DNA from 2 places in the Salegentibacter maritimus genome. Region 1 is predicted to be linked to the other one. Evidence: riboswitches for the same ligand, from Rfam matches in the RefSeq annotation. Region 1 holds a riboswitch; the other holds the start of a gene.
What was found. A riboswitch is a leader RNA that binds a small molecule or an ion and turns the genes downstream of it on or off. The one in region 1 is predicted to bind cobalamin.
Positions count from the first base shown of each region.

Region 2: another riboswitch for cobalamin. It lies ahead of metE (5-methyltetrahydropteroyltriglutamate--homocysteine S-methyltransferase); the one in region 1 lies ahead of I6U50_RS03025 (TonB-dependent receptor plug domain-containing protein).

Region 1 is NZ_JAEHNY010000002.1:225,888-232,235, forward strand. It holds gene I6U50_RS03015 (S41 family peptidase) at 1-580, shown strand, start outside; gene I6U50_RS03020 (YncE family protein) at 664-1,758, opposite strand; gene I6U50_RS03025 (TonB-dependent receptor plug domain-containing protein) at 1,762-3,603, opposite strand; cobalamin riboswitch at 3,637-3,932, opposite strand; gene I6U50_RS03030 (ABC transporter substrate-binding protein) at 4,095-5,249, shown strand; gene I6U50_RS03035 (iron ABC transporter permease) at 5,456-6,348, shown strand, end outside.
Region 2 is NZ_JAEHNY010000017.1:35,664-42,011, reverse strand. It holds gene I6U50_RS15280 (FecR family protein) at 1-188, opposite strand, end outside; gene I6U50_RS15275 (RNA polymerase sigma factor) at 266-802, opposite strand; gene I6U50_RS15270 (cysteine-rich CWC family protein) at 1,372-1,632, opposite strand; gene metE (5-methyltetrahydropteroyltriglutamate--homocysteine S-methyltransferase) at 1,657-3,963, opposite strand; cobalamin riboswitch at 4,142-4,328, opposite strand; cobalamin riboswitch at 4,459-4,661, shown strand; gene I6U50_RS15260 (hypothetical protein) at 4,771-5,916, shown strand; gene I6U50_RS15255 (tetratricopeptide repeat-containing sensor histidine kinase) at 6,326-6,348, shown strand, end outside.

The DNA.
Region 1 (6,348 bases):
AAGTGAATTTACCCAGGAAGAATTGGTAGATAGGTTTAACGATAAAATTAGAACTGGCGAGTTGATTAATAGCTTAAACTTAAATAAAGTTTATGTTATTGGAACAGGTTCTACGGCATCAGCCAGTGAGTTGGTAATGAATGGCCTGGCGCCCTATATAAATGTAATACACGTAGGCTCATCTACCGTTGGTAAATTTCAGGCGGCCGCTCCTTTGTACGATTCGCCAAACTTTAACAAACAAAACCGTAATCCTAATCATAAATATGTAATTCAACCACTCATTTACGAATCAAAAAATGCTAATGAAGACGCTTATTATGAGGAAGGTTTAATCCCCGATATTGAGGCTGAAGAGGATATTGTTAATCTTTTACCTTTAGGCGAAGCTAGCGAAACACTTCTAGCTGCTGCTTTAGCCGATATAACCGGAAACAAAATGGCTATTCCAGCAGTTTCTTACGATACCAGGTTTACTAAAATTGGAGAAAGCGGAGAGTCTAATGTAGATTACCAGAGAATGTATATTGATAAAATCCCAGAAGAAGTTAGGAAAAAAGCAGTAGAATTACAGAAGTAATTCTTTAAACTAAAAGGAAAAGCCCCGTCTCATTAATGAAACGGGGCTTTTTTATATAAGCAAATAACAGAAAAACAATATACTTAGTCGTTAAAGTAGAAGCCATTAGGGTTTACCCCTCCAGAGTCTATTTCATCTACCAATTCACCATTCATATTATAAATTCTTATTGTGCCATTAGAACTATAATCATTGGCATCTCCTGTATAGAAGTAACCATCTTCTAACTCGAATCCATAAAGAGCAAAAATATCTTCACTTAAAGTAAAAAAACTTTCAGTAGGTAGCTCTTCAGCAGAAGTTTCCATAGAATAAACAGCACCATTAAGGAAATAATAAATTTTATCATTCTCAATTTCAAAGCTTGATGGATGATCTGTTATATTTGGAAAAATTATTTCATCAGATATCTCGTTAGTAGACAAATCTATTTTAGAGATACGCCCAGCCGTTTCTTCAATATCTTCAGGCCAAGATGGTATCCCGCTAGACATAACCCATAAGTATCCATCTTCAATCTCTAAAGAACTAGGTACATCTCCAACTTCTATACTTTTCTCAATAGAGTTAGAAACGGGATCTATAACCAAAATCTTATTATTAAAATTATATCCACCTTGTAAATTCACATATAGCTTATCATTCTCAGCAATAATCATCTCCGGCCCCTCCTCTACACTAATAGTTCCGGTAGTTTCATAGTTTTCCAAATCATATATTGCGATATAATCATCATTTGCATCAAAACCATCTCCCCAGTTAGTCACATAAATATGATCTTTGTAAACTACAACATCCCGTGGATAACTTAAACCGCTCTCTATTGTATGAACAAGCTCCATAGAGTTTCTATTTACAATATGAATTAAGTTTGAATAATTCATAACAATAAAAGCATAATCTTTTGTAAATGTAATATTCTGCCCGGTATCGCCCATTGGCTGATCATTCACTTTAGAGAATATCTCGGTATCAATGATCGAAAAATCATTACTTACGTAAGTTATCGTACTATTATTTTTACCAATTCCCCCCTCATTCAGTACAAAAAAACCATTGGTATAATCTCCTTCTGCTTGTGGCCCATCGGGATCAACAATATCATCGTCACTACTACAGGAATTTAATAAAAGCCCTCCTATTAAGGCCATAGACAATAGTTTGCTAATTCTCTTCATTGTTTAAAAATTAAGGTTTAGGTATATATTAAAATTTCTACCGGGCATCCACCGGTTTTCTACACTTTGGTATGCTTCATCAAAAATATTGAGTACTCTTGCCCCAATTTTATAGCTATGTCTTTTTCCAAAATCATAGCCTATTCCCAGGTTTGAAACCGTATAGGCATCCATATTATAACGGGAATTATTGTCTGATCTGGTAAAGGCTTCTCCATTATATAAAAGCTGATAATCCAGGCTTAAATTTTTAAAAGAATAGGTAAATGCCACCGTAGCTTTATGAAAGGGTACATAAATAAGCTGGTAGCCGGTATTCATATCTTCTGAAACGGTATAAGCATAAGTTGCAGAAGCACCTATACTATGATTTTTTAAAATATTTTTTTGCCAATTAGTGAGTACCTCAAAGCCATAGGTTTCTACTTTCTCTTCATTTATTGGACGCCAGGCCCCTGTTTCTGAGGGTAGCCAACGAATCATATCATCAATTTGGTTGTAATAACCGGTAAGGCTAAAATTTAAATTTTTATAGTTAAAATGGTTTCCAAGTTCTATTTGGTTGGAGGTTTCGGGATTAAGATTGGGATTTCCGGCGCCCGTCCAATACAGGTCGTTATACGTTGGAATTCTAAAATTTCTGGAAGCGTTTATTTTAAAACTATATAAATTGGTTACATCATAATTAAGACCCGCCGAAAACAATAACGGACTCTCATAATTATTGGTAACTTCTTTTCTTAAACCCAATTCGTACTGAAGTTTCTTAAACGGCCGGTGTTTCATTAAAAATGCCGAAGAAAAAATATTCCTGGTATTTTCAGTAATTCCCGATCCCGTTCCATCGGTATAGGTATTGGTTAATACAGCATTAAATTGCAATGTATTTGAAGGTGTGTATTTTATATCATACTTTCCTATGGTAGTCTTTGCTCCTCCAAACGTATAATTATTGGAAGCAATATTTGGATAATATCTATAGTTTTCATCCAAATAGGCCAACCTGGCTACCGAGATAAAATTGCCAAACTCACTAACCCATTCCAATAAATTCCGTGAATTTACATTACTGTATTTGGTTTTAGTTTCTGAAGGCCTTATCAATGAAAAATGACGTTCTCCTTCAAAAACTTCACTGTAAAACTTTAAGGTATTTCTTTTAGTAAACCTATATGCCAAACCAATATTTAGGTTATTGTTATAAAAGCTCCCATTTACGTTCTTCTTTCCTTTCAGCGGCCATTCATAATCATTATCTGAAGAGTTTCTGGCAAGAGCGGCACTTAAGCTCCATTTTTTGGTTGAAGTTTTAATTTTATATCGAGCATCTAAGGTGTTAAAACTCCCGTATTGTAAAAATAAATCCTGTTTTGTTTTTCCACTAAAATCAAGTTGGGTATTTAAGTGAATACTTCCGCCAATAGCCCCAGAGCCATACACAACACTTCCACCCCCACCACGAACACTTATATTATCAAATCCGCCCGCGTTTATGGTATTAAAGTCGGTTTGACCGTTAAATTGAGAATTAATATTAATTCCATTCCATAAAACCGCGGTTTGAGACGCAGTTGTTCCACGAAAAGATGGCGAAGAAACCATTCCCAGGCCATTTTCTTTAAAATAGATATTGGTATTAAAATTTAAAGCTGAAGTAAGTAGTGCTCCGTTTTTCTTTAAAACCGAATCGTTTAAAACGCTCACATGCTGTCCGGTAGAGAAATCTCTTAATTTAATATCGGTTAAAAACACCTCGTCCAAAACGTTTATAGTATCGTTTTGAGCCCATAATGGCAAGCCACAAAGCAAGCCAAGAAATAAAATATAAAATTGTCTATTTTTCATCTGCCCCTGACTTTTATCCCGAAAGTCTAAGAATTAATTAGTACTATTTTGGCAGGTCTCCTGGCTCGCGTCTTGTTGTTTACCTTCCCATCCTTAACTAAGAACAGTGGTTTTTGAAGTGATAACAACAAGCATTCTGATTTAAAAATCAGAACTTAGCTTACAGTTGCGGGAACAGCTCAGGCTTAACAAAAGTTTGAAGAAGAAGTTTGAAATACGAATAAAACATTCTTGCTTCGTATTTTGTACTTCTAACTTCGTACTTTTTTCCTGATTCCCTTTTAATCGGCGTGATAAAACACATCCGAACCAAAAATTTCAGTGCGAAATTAAACATTTATACGAGTTGTAACTATTAAATTCTAAATAATATTACTTTTGACAATTCCTCTTCCAAAAATACCTGAAACACTATGTTCAAAACAAACAAGGTTTCAGTCTGGAAAATGAGAAAAAGCAAATTTCAGCCAATTAGATTTAAGCGTATTAAAATGAAAAATAAGTTTACCTGGATTCTTAATTTTGTTATTCTATTTCTATTCCTAACTGCATGTAAGAATAACCAGAACGAACAAAAAACAACTTCTAAAAAGCTTGAAACAGCGCTTGAATTAAGTTACGCTAAGAGTTTTAGTATCAAAACATTTAATGATTTCTACCTAATAGAACTAAAATCTCCCTGGCCTAATGCCAAAGAGCCCTTCACTTATCTTCTTTTTAAGGAAAATGCTCAAATCCCCGAAGATTTGGAGTACGATCAAAAAGTGCAAATTCCGGTAAAAAAAATGGTTGTTACTTCTACCACTCATATTCCGGCACTCGAAGCTTTAAATGAAGAAAACAGCCTTATTGGTTTCCCGGGCTTAGATTACATCTCTTCTGAAAAAACCAGAAAACTGATTAATTCCGGCAAAATTAAAGAGTTGGGGAAAAACGAAAATATCAATACCGAAATACTTATAGACCTGGAACCCGAAGTAGTTATTGGTTTTGCTATAGATGCGAATAACAAAACCCTGGAAACAATTCAAAAAATGGGAATTCCGGTGATGTACAACGGCGATTGGACAGAAAAAACTCCACTTGGAAAAGCAGAATGGATCAAGTTTTTTGGTGCTTTTTACGATAAGTTAGCTGAAGCCGAAGAAGAGTTTGAATCTATTGAAAAAGCTTATAAAGAAGCTAAAGATTTAGCAAAGTCGGCTAGAAATACCCCAAAAGTCTTAAGTGGTGCTATGTATAAAGACCAATGGTATTTACCTTACGGAAACTCATGGCATGCACAGTTTATTAAAGACGCCAATGCTAATTACGTATATTCTGACACCCGTGGAAACGGCAGCATGGCATTATCTTTTGAAAGTGTGCTGGAAAAAGCCCAGGACGCCGATTTTTGGATAAGTGCCGGACAGTTTACTTCTTACTCGCAACTTTTAGAAGAATCGGAACATTACAGGCAATTTGAAGTGTTTCAGAAAAAAAATGTTTACAGCGTAAGCCTTACTAAAGGTGAAACCGGCGGAGTAATTTATTTTGAACTTGGCCCGCAACGCCCAGATTTAGTACTAAAAGACCTGGTTGCTATATTTCACCCAGATCTACTTCCTAATTACGAAACTACTTTTTTTAAGGCCCTGGAAGAGTGATTTAGCAGCTTCAAGGCACTGGTTAAAACCTTATCTAAAAGTTTTTTTGAATTTCCGGGTAAGTATCATTGTGCATAAATCTTTTATATTGAGCACCCGGAAGTTTAAAATGGCCTTATATAGGCATCCATTTTTTATTATGCTTCTTCATTAATTTTATCTCCTCATTTTATTTCAGATATTTACACCCAAATAAATAACCGGTCTTGTTACATTCCCAAAAATATGTTCTTCCGCTGGTACTCCTTTTTCTGGGAGTGCTATTTCTTGGATTTTTGAATATTAGCCTTGGCTCAGTAAATATTCCATTTAAAGATGTTTTTGCTTCTATCTTTAACCTGGAAGTCTCTAAAGAAACCTGGCGATATATTATTGTGGAATATAGGTTACCAAAAGCCATCACAGCCATTATAACCGGTTCTGGATTGGCCATTAGCGGGTTATTGATGCAAACGCTATTTAGAAATCCATTGGCCGGGCCATATGTTTTAGGGTTAAGTAGTGGCGCAAGTTTAGGCGTAGCCATTGTAATTATGGGAGCTTCTATTTTTGGAGGTGTTTTTGCAGGAGTACTGTTATCTAAATGGAGCCTTGTAATAGCATCCAGCCTGGGAAGTTTATTGGTTCTTATGGCAGTAATACTGGCTTCAATAAAGCTTAGGGATACCATGGCCATCTTAATTATAGGCTTAATGTTTGCCAGTTTAACCGCTGCAGTGGTAAGTGTTCTCTCCTATTTTAGCCCTGCAGCACAACTACAGCAATATATATTCTGGTCTTTTGGAAGTTTAGGAGACCTTTCGTGGAACGAAGTTGGCATTTTAACCATTTTTTGGCTGGTAGGTTTGGCACTTGCCATGTCTTGTATAAAAAACCTGGATACCTTACTGCTTGGGGAACAATACGCTAAAAGCCTGGGGGTAAGTATTAAAAGAAACCGATTTGTAATTATTATTGCTACCAGTTTACTTGCGGGCAGTATTACTGCTTTTGCCGGGCCTATTGCTTTTGTAGGTTTGGCTGTTCCGCATTTAATAAGACAGGTAATTCCTGTAAACAATCACCAAATTTTAGTTCCCGCAGTTATTTTAGGCGGAGC
Region 2 (6,348 bases), on a different contig from region 1:
TTCAGAACCAATTCCCTTTTTTCACGGGGTAAATCATTAGGCTTAGGGTTATTCCATTCATCCAGCAAAAAAGCCTCAAGCTCTTCAAAAGAATCCTTTTCGAAGTAATTCTTCAAAACATTGATTTCATGACGAGTACAATTACCCTCAAAGAATTTTTCTAATAAAACGTGAATATTTTGAGACATTGGTTACAAGTGTTTCTATAAGGTTTACGATGCCCAACTAGAAAATCACTAGTTCCAAATGTTAAAATTTTAAGTTTTTATAGTATTGGAAAGAAAAAGCTAAACAGCCTACTATTCTTTTTTAAAAACTTCATGGCTGTTGAAAAGTGGCTGGAAACGGTATGTTTAGAAATACCTAACTTAGAAGCAACTTCATTATAAGTATATCCCTGAAATTTAATTAATTTAAAAATTTCTTGCTGTCGTTTAGGGAGTTGCTCTAATAAGCCATTCAATTTTTTTAGCTGATTATTTTCACTAGAAGTTGTAGGGTTCCCGGCTTGCTCCTGGTGTAATTTGTATTCCCTCAATAGCTTTTCTTCGTTTACTTTTTTTCGAAAATAGTCAAAAGCAACATTCTTGGTAATAACATACAACTGCTGATCTAAAGGGAGTTCCAAATTAATGCTACTACGGTTTTTCCATATTTTTAAAAAGGAGTCCTGCACCAGGTCCAGGGCAACACTTTCATTTTTCACAAACTTTATGGCAACGGCATATACTTTAGAAAAATACAGGTTGTAAATTTCCTCTAATGCTTTTGAATCTCCGTCCTTCAGTTTTTTTTGCAGCATTTTTAAACCTTTTACGCCAGGTATAGGCACTCATAATGTTTGCAATAGTTAACAAAATGCTAATATACTATTTCCAAAGTTTTATTTTATTTTTCTAAAACCTATAAATTGAGGAAAATTTATATGCCTTATAAATAGTTTTATAGAACCTATTTATATTTTCTTTAAAAAAGACCCTGCTAACAATGCGTAAACCCACTTAAGTAAAAAAGTCATGAAAAGAACAAGAGATGTAAACTGGAAAGAATCATTTTTTTTTATTTGAACAAATTTTACTCATTTTAATCAACAGCTATTAATATCGGCTAAAGTGGGTTGTAAGTAACCGGTTAAAATTTCCGGACTGAAAAATAAACCTGGCAGATTGAGATATCAGGATATAAAAAGACTGCCTGAAAAGCCTTAAAAATTCACCTTGAGCTTTTTAAACTGAAATAAATCCAGTTTGGTGAAAATTAACCTTTCAGACAGCCTTAATTTGTTATTGTTAACCAAATATACTTTTTCAGTTAACTACCTCGGGGTGTTACACCCTTTGGCAGTGTCAATAAAATTCCAACTAAGCCTCTTCAGCCGCCTTTATTATTTTTTGGCGGCCTATAAAATACACCCAGAATAGCCTTTAATTTTTCCTGTAAATTTTGGTTGCGATACTCTGTTTTTAAAGCCTTCATACATTTAGCGCAAAGGCAACTTTCATAAAGCTTATGTATGTATTCCAGTTCTTCATTATCCAGTACCACTTGAGAGCATTGGCAAAGTTCTATAGAGCCAACTTTACATTCAAAGGCTGTTTTACATCTTGGGCAGTATTTTTCTTCGTGCTTCATGGGTATTTATAAAAAAAGTTGGTTTTAATTCTCCACCAAAGCAGTTCTTACCATTTTTGCGGCGCTAACCATTGCTTTTAATGCAGCTTCAGTTTCTTCCCATTTCCTGGTTTTTAAACCACAATCTGGATTTACCCAAAGTTGTTCTGCAGGGATTACTTTTTCGGCTTTTTTTAGCAAAGTAAGCATTTCTTCGGCGGCAGGAACCCTGGGGGAATGTATATCATAAACCCCCGGACCAATTTCATTGGGATACTCAAAATCAGAAAAAATTTCCAGCAACTCCATTTGCGATCGGGAGCACTCAATGGTAATCACATCTGCATCCATATTTGCTATACTCTCCATAATATCATTAAACTCAGAATAGCACATGTGTGTATGAATTTGAGTAGAATCTTTTACCCCTGCCGATGCTAATTTAAAACAAGTAACCGCCCAATCTAAATATTCTTTCCAGCCGGATATCCGTAGCGGTAATCCTTCTCTAATGGCAGGTTCGTCAATTTGAATTATTTGAATCCCGGCCTGCTCTAAATCTTTTACTTCTTCACGAATAGCCAAAGCTATTTGTTTACAAGTGGCAGATCTTGGTTGATCGTCTCTAACAAAAGACCATTGCAAGATTGTTACAGGCCCCGTCAACATTCCTTTAACCCATTTATCGGTTAAAGATTGCGCATATTGAGACCAATAAACCGTCATGGCTTCTGGCCTGGAGACATCTCCATATATAATAGGAGGCTTAACACATCGGCTACCGTAACTTTGTACCCAGGCTTTTTTGGTAAACAGAAAACCATCTAATTGCTCTCCAAAATATTCTACCATGTCATTACGCTCATATTCTCCATGTACAAGAACATCTAAACCTATTTCTTCCTGCCATTTTATGGCATTTTGGGTTTCTTTTTTTAGTAAACTATCATATGTTTCTGCTGATAATTTTCCTTTTTTAAATTGAGCCCTCCAACTCCTCACTTCTTTGGTTTGCGGAAACGAACCAATGGTGGTAGTAGCGAACAAAGGCAAATCCAGTACTCTCTGCTGCTCAATCTTTCTTATGCTGAAGGAGTTGGATCTTTGTGAGTCTTTTTCTGAAATTTGACTCACCGCATCTTTCACCTTTTTGTTGTGAATTACCTCTGAAGTTTTTCTACTCTTAACAGCATCTAAATTCTCTTTAAACTCCTTTAAAAGGGGCGCTTCAGTACTACCGGTAGCCAAAGCCCGAAGAGTTTTTAATTCTCTTACTTTTTGCCGGGCAAAGGCCATCCAGTTCTTAATTCCAGGGTTTATTTCAGTCTCCAAATCAAGATCGTATGGAACATGTAACAACGAACAGGAAGGAGCCAGTAGCAATCTATCAGAACCTATTTTATCCTGTGCCTTTTGAATAAGATGAAGGGAATTTTCAAAATCATTTTTCCAAATATTACGTCCATCTACTATCCCGAGCGATAAATTTAAGCTAGCAGGAATTTCTTCAAGCACCCTGTCTAATTGTGATGGGCATCGCACCAAATCCAGGTGTAACACATCTACCGGAAGCTTTAGAGCCAGGGCAAGATTGTCTTTAAGGCCTTCAAAATAAGTGCTGAGAACAAATCTAAGTTTAGGGAATTTTTTTCTAAGCTCATTATATACAAAAGAGTAGGCATCCCTGGCTTTCTCATCTAGGTCTAAAGCTAGAAAAGGCTCGTCAAACTGAATCCATTGTGCTCCTTCTTCCTGTAATTGAGTTAAAAGCTCCTGGTAAACCGGCAATAATTTTTCTGCAAGGTCTATTTTATCAAAACCTCCCTCTTTTTCTTTTCCCAAAAGAAGGTATGTAACCAGTCCAATAATTACAGGTTTAGGATGAATCCCAGCTTCCTTTGCTTCTTTAAATTCATTAAGAATCTTATTGGAGTTAAGCTTAAAGTGCTGATTTTTGGAAAATTCAGGAACGATATAATGATAATTGGTATCAAACCATTTGGTCATTTCCATGGCGGTAATATCTAAGCCATCTTTTTGATAGCCTCTGGCCATCGCAAAATATAAATCAAGATTGGTTAAGTCACTTCTACTTTCAATCTCCCTATAACGTTCAGGAATAGCTCCTACGGTAAGGCTCATATCCAAAACCTGGTCATAATAAGAAAAATCGTTACAGGGAATTAGATCAATTCCTTCGTCTTTTTGAAGCTTCCAGTTTTCATGGCGGCTTTTTTTTCCTACCTGAAGAAGATCCTGAAGTTCACTTTTGCCTGACCAATATTGCTCGCAGGCTTTTTTGAGTTCTCTGTTGCTACCAATTCGCGGATAGCCAAGAATGTGCGTTTGCATTTCTAACTTTTAATAATTAAACAATTTGTTTTAAAAGTCTTTATAAATGCTTCGTAATGCCAGGCGATAAGAAAAAAAAGGAGAAAGAAGATACACCCAAAAAGACATACTTCTCCTGTAAAATAAAAAGTATTATAACGGGTACATCTCTAAGACCTAAGCTTCAAACCGCGAAAGCATTGTCCAATCAGAATAGGCAGGTCTCCTGACTTGTAACGGCTGCTGTCATCCTTCCCGCGTTATGCAGTGGATAATTCTTTGGACAGTAGCTTTATTATGTTACTTACAGTTGCGCGACAGTTCGTGATTCTCACACGATTCCCTATTAATCTACCTTAAGTAAAACCTTTTCTGTTTGATGAAGTATGCTAAAGAACTTATGCGGGATAAAACTAGGGATTATTTATTTAATTTCAAGACTTTCATTGAGCTTATAACTAAAAAGAAGTAAAGATAAATTCAGTTTTTAAGATTCTCAAACCAGAAATTTAACTTAATATTGCCGGGATTTTCGGTTACAATGCTTTTAAGGTATTGTATTAAAAGGGAATCAGGTGTAAATCCTGAACAGTTCCCGCTGCTGTAAATCCTTTCCTTAATTTTTAGGAAAATCTTTTTATTGATACCACTGTCTTTTGGGATGGGAAGGTTTAAAAAGAGGGAGAAGTCAGAAAACCTGCCGGAAACATAAGGAACAAAGCTTTCGGGAGTTATTGCTTTGGGTAGGTCTTCTATTCTAACTATATCCCCTGCTGTTTTGTTTTGTAAAATAAGTTAATTCCAATTATTAACCTTTATACAAATCAAATGCAACAAAAATCATTTTTTAAATCATTAATCCTTATTGGAGGTATTTTACTTTTTTCATCTTGTAGCAAAGATGACGGCCCAGGTATAATTCCTATGGAGTTTTCGGATCTAAATTACCAGAAAGATTACGAATTAACCCTGGGAGATACTTTATCTATTAATCCTGAAATTCTAAATTTACCGGAAGGGACAGGTTTTAGCTGGAAACTAGGTGATGATAAAGTTTCTGAAGCTCAAAACCTTCATTACGCCCCCAAACAATTTGGCACATTTGCACTACAATTTAAAGCATTGGCGAATAACGACTCTCTGCTGCGCTCTTATGAAGTTACCGTAAATGATCCTTATCAGCTTTATTTCCGCCCAAAAACAGAAAACAGCAGTAAATATATTTCTGAAATTATTGAATATAAACCTGCACCCGGCCAATATATTAATAAAACCTACGGTTCTTTGGAAAGCGCAGAAAAATTAGTGGGTGGAAAATCGGCCATTCTATCTTTAGGAGCATGGGGAGGCTACGTAACGTTCACTTTTGATCATACCATTGAAAATAGAGAAGATGCTAAAGACTTTGTAGTTTATGGTAATGCAATGGGCGGACTTTCTGAACCCGGTATTGTAAAGGTTTCTTTTGATGAGAATGGTAATGGCTTACCAGATGACACCTGGTATGAACTAGCAGGAAGTGCACATCAAAAAGAAGAAACTATATTGAATTATCAATTAACCTACACCAATCCAAAAGAGTACGCCAATGTACCCTGGGAAGATAACCAGAAAAACCAGGACAGTGTAATGGTTAATCCCTACCACTCCCAGAATTACTATCCACTCTTTATTGAAGAAAAGGATAAAATGAGTTTTAACGGAACCCGGGTTTACCCTAAGGTGAGCCTGGAAGGATTTGCCTCTATAGATGCACTTGAATGGGGGTATGTAGACAATTTTGATGCTGATTATAATACTTATGCCGGAAACGCCATGGATTTGGATTGGGCAGTAGATGATAATATGAACCCCGTAGCATTAAGAGGTGTAGATTTTATAAGCATCTACACAGGGGCGCAGGGAAATGTTGGTTGGCTTGGTGAGATATCAACGGAAATCAAAGGAGCTTCAGATCTATCTATGACCGAGTAAAGCCCCTAATAATATCCTTTATTTATCCTTATATAAGAACTTCACTATTTTTCCAGCTCCAAATAGTATTGTTTTTATATAAGGATAAACCTATAAGCTTAAGCTCATTTGTAAACTTCCCGCGTCCATCTGCCAAACTAAAAAATACTTCTAAAAATCAAAAACCGGTAGACTAAGATGCCTTAAACCTTAAATTGATTTCTGCTAAAAGCAAAAACAAGATTAATACTATACTTTTGCAAACGTATTGGCTTAGAAAAGTAATTACCTTGTAACAAGCCATAGATTTTTTAAATCTCGATTATCGAGTAAAATAACATTTTTTATCCTTTAAGAATGTAATACTTTTGTCGTACTAAACAGCGCCAATCTAGCAGAATCCCACAGCATTACCCCCCAATTAAACTTCATGCATTATTTTACAAAATTTAC